One region of the Thermoanaerobacter sp. X514 genome, then DNA from elsewhere that is predicted to be linked to it. Evidence: riboswitches for the same ligand, from Rfam matches in the RefSeq annotation. Region 1 holds a riboswitch; the other holds the start of a gene.
What was found. A riboswitch is a leader RNA that binds a small molecule or an ion and turns the genes downstream of it on or off. The one in region 1 is predicted to bind S-adenosylmethionine.
Positions count from the first base shown of each region.

Region 2: another riboswitch for S-adenosylmethionine. It lies ahead of TETH514_RS08905 (methionine ABC transporter ATP-binding protein); the one in region 1 lies ahead of TETH514_RS06130 (methylenetetrahydrofolate reductase).

Region 1 is NC_010320.1:1,247,340-1,254,935, forward strand. Features, by position in the region: gene TETH514_RS06110 (nitroreductase family protein) at 1-189, opposite strand, end outside; gene TETH514_RS06115 (glucose-6-phosphate isomerase) at 368-1,723, shown strand; gene glgP (alpha-glucan family phosphorylase) at 1,769-3,394, opposite strand; SAM riboswitch class I at 3,894-3,998, shown strand; gene TETH514_RS06130 (methylenetetrahydrofolate reductase) at 4,062-4,973, shown strand; gene TETH514_RS06135 (homocysteine S-methyltransferase family protein) at 4,987-7,410, shown strand; gene TETH514_RS06140 (YbaK/EbsC family protein) at 7,379-7,596, shown strand, end outside.
Region 2 is NC_010320.1:1,769,399-1,776,994, reverse strand. Features, by position in the region: rRNA gene TETH514_RS08930 (23S ribosomal RNA) at 1-551, shown strand, start outside; rRNA gene rrf (5S ribosomal RNA) at 584-735, shown strand; gene TETH514_RS08920 (aspartate/glutamate racemase family protein) at 834-1,487, opposite strand; gene TETH514_RS08915 (MetQ/NlpA family ABC transporter substrate-binding protein) at 1,504-2,340, opposite strand; gene TETH514_RS08910 (methionine ABC transporter permease) at 2,373-3,026, opposite strand; gene TETH514_RS08905 (methionine ABC transporter ATP-binding protein) at 3,019-4,053, opposite strand; SAM riboswitch class I at 4,123-4,245, opposite strand; gene thpR (RNA 2',3'-cyclic phosphodiesterase) at 4,499-5,047, shown strand; gene TETH514_RS08895 (NFACT family protein) at 5,072-6,784, opposite strand; gene TETH514_RS08890 (Chromate resistance protein ChrB) at 6,982-7,509, shown strand; gene TETH514_RS08885 (MFS transporter) at 7,525-7,596, shown strand, end outside.

The sequences.
Region 1 (7,596 bases):
AGCTTTTTCTGCTATGAATTTAAGTCTTTCTTTGTCTGTTATAACGACAAAATGCCAAGGTTGTGCGTTATTTCCACTGGGAGCAAGCCTTGCGCAGTCTATTATGTCTTCTAATATTTCTTTTGGAATAGGTTTATCTATGTATTTCCTTATACTTCTTCTCTTTTTTAAAGCCTCTAATGCCTCCATAATTTCGCACCTCCTCTTTATATTATATCCCATAAAGTAAAAATTCCAAAAAGATTGACAAAAATTTATGGGTATGTAAAAATAAAGCTAAGTAAACTTATACATACTTTTGAAAAACTTGAACAACATAGATTTATGGTATAAAATAAGTATGTAAATAAAGAATGGAGGTTTACATATGAGGAAATTGATAAGCTTTGATTATTCAAAAGCGCTGCAATTTGTAAGTGAAAAAGAAATCGAATATATGGAAAGGCATGCAAAATTATCTCTTGATATGGTGCTTAGTAAAAATGCTCAAGGAAATGACTTTTTAGGATGGGTGAGTCTTCCCAAAGACTATGATAAGGCAGAGTTTGAACGCATTAAAAAAGCAGCAGAGAAGATTAAATCAGATTCTGATGTGCTTGTAGTAATAGGTATAGGTGGGTCTTATTTAGGGGCAAGAGCGGCAATTGAAATGCTTTCTCATTCCTTCTATAATTTGTTGCCAAAAGGTAAGAGGAATATGCCGGAGATTTATTTTGCTGGAAACAGCATAAGCTCTACATATTTAAGTGATTTATTTGAACTTATAGAGGACAAAGATGTATCAATAAATGTGATTTCTAAATCTGGTACTACTACAGAACCGGCAATAGCTTTTAGAGTTTTTAGAGATTTTCTTGAGAAAAAATATGGAAAAGAAGGGGCTAAATCGAGAATATATGTGACAACAGATAGAGCGAAAGGAGCTTTAAAAAAATTAGCTGATGAAGAAGGATATGAAACATTTGTGATTCCTGACAATGTTGGAGGAAGATACTCAGTTTTGACAGCTGTAGGCCTTCTACCAATAGCAGTAGCAGGCATTAGCATAGACGATATGATGCAGGGAGCTTATGATGCTTCAACAGTCTATACCAAAGACAACCTTAATGAAAATATCAGCATGCAGTATGCAATTTTGAGAAATATTTTGTACAGAAAAGGCAAAGCTATAGAAATACTTGTAAATTATGAGCCAAAGCTTCACTATTTCTCTGAATGGTGGAAACAGCTTTTTGGAGAAAGTGAAGGTAAAGACAATAAGGGAATTTATCCTGCTTCAGTAGATTTTACGACAGATTTACACTCAATGGGGCAGTTTATACAAGAGGGAAGCAGAAATATTTTTGAAACAGTTTTAAATGTTGAAAAACCTGTTAAAGATATAGTTATAAATGAAGACAAGGACAATATAGATGGGCTTAACTTTTTAGCAGGAAAAACTATAGATTTTGTCAATAAAAAGGCTTTTGAAGGAACATTATTGGCTCATACAGATGGAAATGTTCCTAACCTTGTAGTAAATATCCCTGAAATATCAGCTTACTATTTTGGCAATCTGGTCTACTTCTTTGAAATGGCTTGTGCTATAAGCGGATATATAAATGGGGTTAATCCATTTGACCAACCAGGAGTAGAGGCTTACAAGAAAAACATGTTTGCACTTTTAGGAAAACCAGGATATGAAAAAGAAAAAGAATTGTTAGAAAAAAGATTGGGAAAATAAATTAAAGGCCGGGCAATTGCGCGGCCTTTTTAAATAGGGGTTGACTTATTTTTTTGTGTACATTAAATCGTAGTATTCTTTTAACATTCTATTAGCTGAGAAAGCTTCATAAGTCGTCCTTATGCTTTCTCTCATCATGTTTTCCCATTTCGCTTTATCATTGTAGTAGGTTGGAACTACTTTATTTAAAAGGACGTCATAGAGTGCTTCAAGGTCGTGTTTGTCTAATTCTTCTATGTTGTCAGACTCAAAACCATCCCCAAATTGCCAGCCATTTACTCCGTTTATACAAGCTTCTGGCCACCATCCATCTAAAATACTTAAATTTAACACTCCGTTCATGGCGGCTTTCATGCCGGAGGTACCACTGGCCTCTAATGGTCTTCTTGGATTGTTTAACCACACATCAGTGCCTCGAGTAAGCATTTTTCCTATTGTCATATCGTAATCTTCTAAGAATACTACGCTTTCAGGATATTTCTTTGTCATCTCTATTAATTTTGCGACAATTTTTTTACCCACGTCATCTAATGGATGACCTTTTCCTGAAAACACCATTTGAATTTTTTTAGACCTTAAATAATCACCTATAACTTCGTCATTGGTAAATATAAGATCGCTTCTTTTGTAAGGAGCAGCTCTCCTTGAAAAACCTATCAAAAGTTTATCAGCGTCTAATTTAACTCCTGTTTTTTGATATACAAAATCAATTAATTCTTGTTTTAAAATATTGTGAGTTTGTAGGAGCCCTTCACCTTTGTTGTAGGCTTCTATTATCCTTTTATCTACCCAAGTATTTCTGTCAATACCATTGGTTATGGAGATTATAGGTGCTTTGTTGTCAACATGCTGCCACATTCTGTTTGCAGTTTGCCCGTGAAGTTTTGAGACACCGTTTGCAATGCGAGAAAGTCTCAAACCTGCGACTGTCATATTAAAAGGAACGCCACCAATTTGGGCCATTTGCTCAATTGAAAGGCCATTGTTTGCACCCATATACATAAGAAGTTCTAAATCGTGAGATTCGTTTCCTTCCTTAACAGGGGTATGGGTTGTAAATACTACTTCTTCCCTTGTGGCTTTCCATGCTTCTTCAAAACTCATATTTTGATTTTCCATTTTTTCTTTTATAAGCTCAATGGCTGCTAATACTGCATGCCCTTCGTTAAAATGATAAACATCAACATCAATTCCCAAAGCTCTTAAAGCTCTTACTCCGCCAATGCCTAATACTATTTCCTGTGCAACTCTTTCTTCACCAAACCATCCATAAAGTTGACCTGTTATCCATCTGTCCCCATTTTCTGGTATATCTGTGTCAAGCAAATACAGAGGAGCATTGTCAAAGTTGTCTATCAACCATACTTTGCAATACACATTTCTATTTCTTATTTTTACTTTTACCTTTACTCCAGTGTCCTTTAAAAAGTCGTACTTACGTGTGTAATTGCGATAGGCATCATAGGGGTATCCGTCTTCACCGATATGTTGTTCTGTATAACCTTGTTTCCACAGTATGCCTATTCCTACTAAAGGCATACCTAACTCTTTTGCAGCTTTTAGATGGTCTCCTGCTAAAATGCCTAAGCCACCTGCATATAGTTTGAAATCTGACTGTAAGCCATATTCCATGCAGAAATAGGCTACTCTTGGTAATTTTTCATTACCCATATTAAACCTCCTCATTTTCCAAGTGTTAAGTATATTATAATATTAAAAAAATCATTATGCAAGTGTTTGCACAAGTATTAAAAATAAAAACAGTGTTATTGCTCAATAATTTTTATATCTATGTACGGGCCACTCAGTGAATGCTAATACTAAAAGCATTATAAAATTCACAATAGGTATAAACATCAAAAGACCATATGCTCCTCCATAACCAGTTTTATCAAAAATTTTCCACCAGATTAAACCGTAAAGTATAATTGATCCAATAGAAAGGATACCAAAAATAAGAGATGAGAACATTCAAAACATTCCTTTCTCGAAAATTTATATTCTTTACAATTATAGTATAGCAAATAACATAAAAAATTTACAGATTTATTTTAAAAAAGTTAAAAGCCTGCAAAATCTTTAGAGAGGGACAAAAAAATTTCTATTGACATAGGAGTTAATCCATAGTATCATATAGCTTAAATAGTTTAACAATTTAATACTTTAAAATCTCTTATCGAGAGTGGTGGAGGGACTGGCCCGATGAAACCCGGCAACCGGCATTTTATATGCGTCTTGGTGCCAATTCCAGCAGCGTTTCGCTGAAAGATGAGAGAGTTTTGGTGTCTCTTCTTTTGGCGAAGAGACTTTTTTATTTTTAAAAATGGAGGCGATGTAGATGTTGAAAAATGAAAATTTGTGTACTAAACTTAAGAAAAGGAAGTTTGTTGTGACAGCAGAAATTTCTACGCCAAAAGGGGTAGATATAACGAAAACTATTGAAGAAGCGAGAAAATTAAAAGGCATTGTAGATGCCTTAAATATAACGGACTGTCCTATGGCGAATATGCGGATGAGTCCTATAGCAGTCGCTCACCTTTTACAAGACCACTTAAACATTGAAGCTATTTTTCATTTGACCTGTAGAGACAGAAATCTGATAGGCCTTCAGTCAGAGCTTTTAGGAGCTTATGCATTAGGGGTGAGAAATATACTTGCATTGACAGGAGATGACCCTTCCCGTGGAGATACTCCTCAGGCTAAAGGGGTATATGATGTAGATTCTATTGGGCTTTTAAAGATTATCAGTGCTTTTAATAGAGGTTATGATTACAATGGAAATAAATTAGATTCCCCAACAGAATTTTGCGCCGGTACGACTGCAAATCCAAATGATTTAAGGGATGAAGCACTAGAGAAGCTTAAAGTTAAGATAGAGGCAGGGGCAGAATTTATTCAAACACAACCGGTTTATGATGAGGAAATTTTATTTAAGTTTATTGAAAAGATTAAAAATTTCAATGTACCACTTTTGATAGGCATATTACCTCTTAAAAGCTATAAAATGGCAGTCAATTTAAATGAAAAAGTGCCAGGTATAGATATTCCAGAAAAAGTTTTAGAAAGGCTAAAGGATGGAGGAAGAGAAGAGGGAATAAACATAGCTGTAGAGTTTATAAAGCGGATACGCAGTGAAGTTGCAGGAATTCACATTATGCCTTTAGGGAGTACAAATGTTGTGTTAGAAATAATTTCAAGAGTCGATGATTTAGTCTGTGATTTTGCAGAAAATAACGTACAGATGAATTAAATGGAGGTTAAAAATGTTAGACATTTTTAAAGAACTTTCAAATAGAGTGATTGTTTTTGATGGAGCAATGGGGACACAACTTCAAGAGAGGGGTTTAAAAACTGGAGAGTGTCCCGAATATATGAATATAACCCATCCAGAAGTAGTATTTGATATCCACAGGTCCTATATAGAAGCAGGAGCGGATGTGATTGAGACAAATACCTTTGGCGCTAACAGGATAAAATTAGCAAAATATGGACTGGAAAATGAGGTTTTCAATATTGTCACTCAGGCTGTCAAAATTGCCAAAGAAGCTTCCAAAGATAAACCTGTGGCACTTTCTATAGGACCTATTGGAGAACTTTTGACCCCTTATGGAGACATGACTTTTGACGAAGCTTATGATGTTTTTAAAGAAGTAGTTATAGCTGCAGAAAGAGCGGGAGCAGATATTGTTTTAATTGAAACAATGTCAGATATGCTGGAGGCAAAAGCTGCCATTCTTGCTGCTAAAGAGAATTCAAACATGAAAGTTATATGTACAATGACTTTTCAAGAAGATGGAAGGACTCTCATGGGGTCAGACCCTATAACTGTAGTAGTTAGTTTACAAGGGTTAGGATTAGATGCCATTGGCGTTAACTGCTCGACAGGTCCCGATAAAATGGTAAGTGTAGTGGAAAAAATGTCTCAAGTTTCTCGCATACCTATTATTGCACAACCTAATGCAGGTATGCCTGTCATTCGCGACGGCAAAACAGTTTACGACTTAAAACCAGAAGAATTTGCTAGTTTCTTTCCTTCTCTTGTTGAAAAAGGAGCATCTATAGTGGGAGGGTGCTGCGGTACTACTCCTCACTATATAAAACTTGTTAAAAAAGCTGTAAAAGATTTAAAGCCAAAAGTCAAAGTCAACAAATTTACAGCTGTAGCTTCCAATACAAAAACAGTTTTCATAGGCCACGATTATTCTTTAAGGGTTATAGGGGAACGTATAAATCCTACTGGAAAAAAGAAGTTAAGTGAGGCTTTTTTGGCGGGAAATGTGAGTTTAGCAGTAGAGGAAGCTATAAAACAGCAAAAATGCGGAGCGGAAATATTGGATGTAAATGTGGGAGTTCCTGGGGTAAACGAAGAAGAATTACTTCCTAAAGTAGTTTCTGAAATACAAAATGTGGTAGACATTCCTCTTCAAATAGATAGCACTAATATTAAAGCTGTAGAAAAAGCTATAAGAATTTTAAGAGGTAGACCCATAATCAACTCTGTAAGTGCAAAAGAGGAAAGTTTAAAAGAAGTGCTTCCTATTGTCAAAAAATACGGAGCTTGTGTTGTAGGACTTACTGTAGGAGATAAAGGGCTTCCCAAAGATAGGCATGAAAGAATTGAAAATGCGAAAAAAATTATAAAAAAAGCGGAAGAGTATGGCATACCTAAAGAGGACATATTGATAGATTGTATTGTGCTGACGGTTTCTTCTGAGCAGGAGGCCGCAATTGAGACTTTAGAAGCGATAAAATTGGCTAAAGAAGAGTTAGGAGCAAATACTGTTGTGGGACTTAGCAATGTTTCCTTTGGTTTACCTGAAAGAAGGTTGATAAACTCTACTTTTTTAGCAATGGCAGCATCTTATGGGCTTACTACTGCTATTATAAATCCCTGCGATGAAGCCATGATGGACACTTTGAGGGCATCAATGGTTTTACTAAATAAAGATAAAGGCAGTGTAAATTATCTAAAAATATATGGTAACAGGCAAAAAGAGGAAGGTAAAGAAAAAGAACAGCAAAAAATTCAGGAAGAAGATTTAAAGTCAAAGTTCTATATCCAAATTTTAGAAGGTAAAAAATCAGGAGTAGAAGATATAGTAAAAAATATTTTAGAGAAGGAAGTTCAGCCTCTTTCTATAGTTGATAACATAATAATTCCTGCCTTAAAAGAAGTGGGAGATAGATATGAAAAAGGCATATATTTCTTGCCACAACTTTTGAGCTCTGCAGAAGTGGTGCAAAATGCTTTTAGGATAATAAAGGAAAAGCTTCCAAAAGGTTCAGTATCTAAAGGCAAAATAATACTTGCTACAGTTGAAGGAGATGTACATGATATAGGAAAAAATATAGTAAAAGTTTTGCTTGAAAACTATGGATATGATGTAATTGACTTAGGAAAAGATGTCAAAGGAGAAGTGATATTAGAGGAAGTAAAGCGAACAGGGGCACCGTTAGTAGGTCTAAGTGCTTTGATGACGACAACTTTGTTTAATATGGAGAAAATTATCAAACTGCTTAAAGCAAATACTGATGTGAAAATAATGGTAGGCGGGGCTGTTTTGACTGAGGAATATGCCTATAAGATTGGAGCAGATTATTACGGAAAAACGGCTCAAGATGCAGTTAAAATTGCTGATAAGTTTTTCTTAAAAAATGCTCTTTTATGTAAAACTTGTGGTATTTAAAGGTGGTGTAGAGGTGTCAGTAGAAGCGGTGAAAGAGTTTTTTAAAGAGAAAGGATATGATATTAAAATAAAAATTTTTGAAGATACAAGCACTGTGGAAAAAGCAGCTAAATCTTTAGGGGTAACTCCTGGGGAAATAGCAAAGTCTATGCTTTTTAGATTAAAAGATAAATATATTATGATTAT
Region 2 (7,596 bases), 520 kb from region 1:
CTGCGAGAGAGACATCTCGAGCAGGGACGAAAGTCGGGCTTAGTGATCCGGCGGCAGTGAGTGGGAACGCCGTCGCTCAACGGATAAAAGCTACCCCGGGGATAACAGGCTGATCTCCCCCAAGAGTCCACATCGACGGGGAGGTTTGGCACCTCGATGTCGGCTCATCGCATCCTGGGGCTGAAGTAGGTCCCAAGGGTTGGGCTGTTCGCCCATTAAAGCGGTACGCGAGCTGGGTTCAGAACGTCGTGAGACAGTTCGGTCCCTATCCGTCGCGGGCGTAGGAAACTTGAGAGGCACTGCCCCTAGTACGAGAGGACCGGGGTGGACGAACCGATGGTGTACCAGTTGCACCGCCAGGTGCACAGCTGGGTAGCCAAGTTCGGAAGGGATAAACGCTGAAAGCATCTAAGCGTGAAGCCCGCCTCAAGATTAGGTTTCCCATCCGAGAGGGGTAAGACACCTCGAAGACTACGAGGTAGATAGGCCGGGGGTGTAAGAGTGGAAACACTCTTAGCTGACCGGTACTAATCAGTCGAGGACTTGACCGATAAGGCTTTGTGCAGTTTTGAGGGTCTAGATTTCCGGTGGCGATAGCGGAGGGGAAACACCCGTTCCCATTCCGAACACGGTCCACAAGGGGCCCCCAGACGGTCGCAAGACCGGCTGGGGTGCTAGTTAAGCCCTCCAGCGCCGATGGTACTGCTTTCGCGGGAGAGTAGGTCGCTGCCGGTAAAATTTTATACATATTTAAAAGAGGTAGTCTGTTTTTAAAATGGGCTACCTCTTTTCTGTTTTTATCTCCGGAAATTGATGCTCAAGTGTTTTTAATCTCACAAAAAGAGTTCAGCCAGCATTTTTTCTGCTGGGTCAATGATAGGTACGTTTAATTTTTGTTCAAGTTTTTCTTTCAAATAAGGTAGGTGGGTGCAGCCTAGCACCAGCCCCTCTGCATTGAAGTTTTTAGGGACTAAATCGGCAAGATTAAATTTATCAATGATGATTTCTGGAATTTCGAGATTTTCAATTGCCCTTATTACTGGAAGCGTAGTGACCCCGATGATTTGAATCGTAGGATTATTTTCGTAAAAGATTTTTTCTATAGTCTTCAAGGACTGGCCATTGGCAGCCAAGATTACCAACCGCTTATATCTTGACGCCAGGCTATGGTATACTTGAAGTGGTGTTACAATATTGGTATCAGGGTACTTTTGTTTTACAAGTTCAAGGTCTATTGCAGCTGAAAGAGAATTGCAGTAAATCATTACCTTTCTTATGTTTTGCTTCTGGAAATCGCCTATAATAGAGATTACCTTCTGGGTGAGAGCATCAGGTTTTAAGAACTGGAGCATGTTTTGTTCATCGGGGCTTGAAGCAGCAGGGATTCCCACCGCTTCAAGCCCCTTTTTTCTTATAAAATCGACTCCCATCTGAGTATCTACTGGTGTACCAGCGATGACACCGATAGTTTTATCAGATTCTGACAATAAAATCACCTCCTGCTTAAAAGGCGGGTACGACAGCACCTTTATATGTTTCCTCAATGAATTTTTTAACTTCTGGAGAATTTAAGGCTTCGGCTAACTTCTTAAGTTCAGGCCTAGATTCATCGCCTTTGCGGACCACCAGTACATTGACATAAGGGGAATTTGCTGATTCGATAAAGAGAGCATCCTTAGTGGGTATAAGTCCAGCTTCCAAGGCGTAGTTGGTGTTTATTACCGCTGCGTCTACATCTGACAGTACCCTTGGCAGAGTAGCGGCTTCCAGCTCGGAAATCTTAATTTTTTTAGGATTTTCGACAATGTCATTTACTGTTGCTTTAATACCTGCATCTGGTTTTAATTTTATTACTCCAGCTGATTGCAGCAGTAGCAAAGCTCTTCCGCCATTGGTAGCGTCGTTGGGTATGGCAATGGTAGCGCCTTCTTTTAACTCACTGAGGTTTTTGATTTTTTGGGAGTATATACCCATGGGTTCGATATGAACTTTAGCAATATATGTTAAATCAAGATTATGCTCCTTTGAGAAATCTTCAAGATAAGGGATGTGCTGGAAATAGTTAGCATCTAATTCTTTTTCAGCTAGCTTTAGGTTGGGTTGCACGTAATCTGTGAACTCTACAATCTCTAGAGTAATTCCCTCTTTTTCGAGGAGGGGTTTTACGACGTTTAAAATTTGGGCGTGGGGCACTGGAGTAGCTCCTACTTTGATGGTTGTTTTTGATACGCCCTGGTTTTGGGTTTGTTTGTCGGAAGTGGGTCCTTGTTTTGTTCCGCATCCCGCAATAAAAATTGTTAGAAGGCTCAGTAATAAAAGTGTAGTTAAGAACTTTTTCACATCAATCTCCTCCTTTATTAAAAAAGTAAAATTTACCGATTTTTTGACAGCTGTTTTACTAGTACATCTCCTATGAGTTGAATTAGCTGTACCATAGCTACCAAAATTGCTACGGTATAAAGCATAATGTCGAGCATAAATCGCTGATATCCATATCTTACTGCTAAATCTCCTAGCCCACCACCTCCTATAACACCTGCCATGGCAGAATATCCCACTAAATTTATAGTAGTTATGGTAATCCCTGCGGCTATTGAAGGTAAAGCCTCGGGGACTAGCACCTTGGTTATGATTTGAAGGGGTGAAGCTCCCATAGACTGGGCTGCTTCAATGATACCGCGGTCTACCTCTCTTAATGCTGTTTCGGTAAGCCTTCCCATAAAGGGAATAGCCGCTACCGAAAGGGGAACAATCGCTGCGGTGGTCCCTATAGCTTTCCCTACAAGCAATCGTGTAAAAGGTATAAGCACGATTAAAAGTATTACAAAAGGCACAGAGCGAAAAATATTTACAATAGTGCCTAGTATTTTGTTTAAAAGTTCGTTTTGCAGTATCTGATTCCTGTCGGTTACCATCAGCAGGATTCCGAGGGGTACCCCGAAAATCGTTGCTATGAACGTTGACACCGCCACCATGTAAATAGTTTGCCATGTGGCAACCAGCAACAAGTTTATAGTTTCAGACATTTTCAATCACCTCCACGTCGAGTCCCAAATCTTTTAGATATTTTAAAGCAGCGTCTGTTTCACCGTTTTTGCCTCTTAGCTCAACTATAAGAGTACCGTAGGGCATACCCTGGATGTGGTCAATGTTTCCATAGAGAATATTGGTGTCAACATCAAATTTTCTTATAATGTTTGATATGACAGGTTCTGTTGTAATTTCGCCGAAAAAGGCAATTTTAATAATTTTGCCTTCCAAGTGTTCGTGGGACAAGTTTTCAATCCTATCTTTTAATTCCTTAGGCATTTCTGATAAAGTTACAGATTTCAAAAAATTTCGTGCGGTTTCTGTTTGAGGTTTTTTAAATACTTCAATAAGAGGTCCCTGTTCTACCACACGACTTTTTTCAATAACTGCTACTTTATTGCAAATTTGTTTAATGACATTCATTTCATGTGTTATGAGAACTATGGTGATTCCCAGCTCCCTATTTATATCTTTTAAAAGATTTAAAATAGAAAGAGTTGTTTCTGGATCCAGCGCTGAAGTAGGTTCGTCACAAAGAAGAACTTTCGGATCATTAGCCAGGGCTCGTGCTATACCTACCCGCTGTTTTTGACCGCCTGAAAGCTGAGAAGGATAGTTGTCGGCCTTGTCGGAAAGCCCCACGAGCTCTAAAAGATTTTCTACTTTTTTATCGATTGTCCTTTTGTCCAGCCCGGCAATCTCCAAAGGAAAAGCCACATTGCCTCTGACAGTTCTGGATGATAACAGATTAAAATGCTGGAATATCATGCCTATTTTTTTTCGCATTTCTTTTAATTCAGAGGGAGAAAGCCGAGTCATTTCAACACCATCTATCTCAATTGAACCGGAAGTTGGCTTTTCGAGCATATTTATGCAGCGCAGGAGAGTACTCTTTCCAGCACCGCTCAGACCTATAATTCCAAAAATATCGCCTTTTTCTATGTTGAGGTTGACGTCTTCCAAAGCCCTAACATTTCCTGAAGCTGAATGATAAACTTTTGTAAGATTTCTAATATAGATCAAAGAAAAGCCTCCTTTCCCAAAATAAAAATAAAAAATCCTCTTCTGACAGTACGAAGAGGTTTTTAAATCCTCTTATCTGCCAGAACTCAACGTTCTGCAGGAATTAGCACCGTGCAGCCGCATGTTTAAAACTTTCGGCCACCGGTTGCCGGGTTTCATCGGGCCAGTCCCTCCACCTGCTCTCGATAAGAGTTTTTATTTTATTATTCACTTTAGCAATTTAATTAGATAATAACATCAACATAAACATTTGTCAATAGGTTAAAAAAGTCATGATGTAAGTTATTTAAAAAATCATAAAGCTAACAGAAACAGAGGCAAGAAAAATATAGCAATAGTCTATTTGAGATGGATTTTTTTTGCTTCTATTTGCTATAATTTTGAGGAGGACAATGAAAGTTTTAATACAATTATTTCCATGGAAATAGAAAAAAGGAGGAGTGCTATGAGAACGTTTATTGGAATTGATTTAGATGAAAAATCAATAGGGAAATTATCAAGTTTTCAGGAAGAGTTAAAAAATTATACGATAAAAGGAAGATGGACTCATAAAGATAATTTCCATATTACTTTAAAATTTCTAGGGGAAATAGAAACAGAAAGTGTAATGAAAATAAAAGACTCTCTTGAAGTAGCAGTAAAAGATATTAGTCCCTTTTATATAAAATTTGACAAAGTAGGATTTTTTAAGGGAAATGGCGATATGCGAGTATTGTGGGTAGGTACAGAAGAAAATTCCTTTCTTAATAAACTGCATGACAATATAGATGAGGAATTATATAAAATTGGCTTTGAAAAAGATAAAAGAAAGTTTACTTCCCACATTACCATTGCCAGAGACATACGTTTAAGCATTGACATAGAAGAAGTAAATAGTCTTTTTGAAAAACAAGAAAAAGGAGCAATTTTAGTAGATACAGTTTTTTTGTATGAGAGTGTTATACAAGAAAATAGAAGAAAATATATTCCTATATTTAGTGTGCCTTTAAAATAAGAAGTAAGATGCCTAAAAAGCATCTTACTCTGGGTCTACATAAAGGGTCTTTTGGCTTGTATATATTACAAAACCTGGTTTTGCGCCAGAAGGTTTTTTTACGTATTTTTTTAAGGTATAATCAACAGGTACATTTGAAGAATGTTTCGCTTTGCTATATTTGGCGGCTAATTTTGCAGCTTCAATAAGAGTTGTTTCAGGCACAGGTTTGTTATTTGTCTTGATTATGACGTGAGACCCTGGCATGTCTTTTGTGTGAAGCCATATATCGTTAGGATTTGCGAATTTTAACGTTAGATAATCGTTTTGAGTGTTGTTTTTCCCTATATATATGTCGAAACCGTCTGAAGATACTACATGTAACGGTTGAGAAAGAGTTTGCCGTGATATTTTTTTCTTTTGCTGCTTATGTATATACCCTTGTTCAGACAGTTCATTTTTTATTTCCTCTATTTCTGATGGTAATGTACAATTTTCCAAGTTCACTAGTTGACCTTCTAAATAAGTTATTTCCTCAAGAGTATCGGATATTTGTTTTTCTATTATTTTATTGGCATTTTTTAACTTGCTGTATTTTTTAAAGTATCTTTGTGCATTTTCTGAAGGGGAATATTTTTTGTCAATGGGTATTTCAATTTCTTCACCAGTGTAATAGTTTATGGTTTTGAAGCTTTCCATTCCTTTTTTTAACAAATGCATATTTGCTGTTATAAGTTCGCCGTAAAGTCTAAAAGTGTCAGCATTTTTTGCTTCGTTTAATTCTTGTTGAAGTTTATCTAATTTGTTATAAAGTTTTTCTAAATTGTTGTTGATGATTTTTCTTAAATCCGAGGACCTTACTTGCAAATTTACTATATTTGCTTTTTCACTGAAAAATTTACAAGCAGCTTTGTTCACTGTAGGGAAAAAAGTTTTTGTAATATATTGAGATAAATCAATACAAGAAAAGTCAATTACTTCATTTTCCTGAAAGGCAATGCAAGGTTTTAAATTTAAGCTTAAAACATCTTCATATATTTTTTTTATGTTTTGATATAGATTTTCAATTTGCTCATCTTCTATTGATTCTACAAATCTGTCAGATATATTACATCTAAAAGTAACTTCTCTTGCCAAAGTGGGGCTAAATCCTTGTAAAATATCTACTAAGGTTTTTTCAATTTTTTTTGACTTGTAGTTATTAACAGCTTCTTTAAAAGAAGGTAGCGAGAGATTATTTATATTTAACTTTTCCTGCAGTGGTGGGTAGACATATTGCCTCCCAGGTAGTACTTCTCTTACTTTACTCATATCGGAATATACTCTTTTTATGCTATCTATTATCGTTTGAGTAGCTTTGTCAATTAATATGATATTGCTGTGTCTTCCCATTATTTCAATAATTAGAGTTTTAATTGTTTGATTTTCTAATTCGTCTTTTGTTTCTATGTCGATTTTTACTATTCTGTCAAATTCTACTTGTTTTATATCTATTATCCTGCCGCTTTGAAGAAATTTTCTCAATAGCATGCAAAACATTGGAGGCTCAGCAGGATTTTCTTTATTTTCTTCTGCAAGATATATTCTTGGATAATTTGCATTAGCAGACAATAGCAGTTTATAGTTTTTACCTTTATTTCGTATTATAAAGATTAATTCTTCTTTTTCAGGTTGATATATTTTATCAATTCTTCCACCAATAATTTCTTCTTTTAGTTCTTTTATTATTGCATGTAAAGTTATGCCGTCCAAAGCCATAGTATAACCTCCAGATTTTATTGTATATAAAAAGTATACCATGAAATCGAAGGGTTTAATAGTGAAAAATTGATTGTATTGATTTTAGTTGTAACATTTGTTACAATAAAACAAGATGTAAAAATAGGAATTAAAGTTTAATTGCCATAAGTAGAAAATTGAAAAGCAAGAGAAAGAAAGATAGAGGAGGTGGAAAGTTGAAGTGGTTACTTTTTGTGTATAAGGTCCCAAGTGATTCGTCAACAGCTAGGGTTACTATATGGAGAAGAATAAAAAAAATTGGCGCTTTGTATTTACAACAGTCTGTATGTATTGTGCCTTACATGGAAAGGTTTTTAAAAGAAATAGAGAAGCTAAAGGATGAAATTAAAGGCTTTGGAGGAGATTTTAAAGCCTTTGAAGTAGTGGCCCTTGATGAAGAAATAGAGAAGGATGTGATAGAACAATTTAATCATCAAAGGAGGGAAGAATATAGTGAAATAAAGGAACAATGTGAAGAGTTTTTTAAAGAGATTGAAAAAGAGATAGCAAGAAAAAATTTTACTTTTGCAGAATTAGAGGAAAATGAAGATGAGTTGAATAAGTTATATAAGTGGTTTGAAAAAGTAGCCCAAAGAGATGTGTTTGAGTGTGAAATGAAAAAAGAGGTTAAGGATTTATTAGAAAAAGCCAGTCGAGACTTTGAATATTTTGCTTCATTGGTTTATGAAAATAATAAAGAGTGAAGGGAGGCATTTTAATTGTTAAATGTAATTATTTTGGGGTTGACAAGTCTTCTTACAGATATATCTACTGAAATGGTATATCCTTTG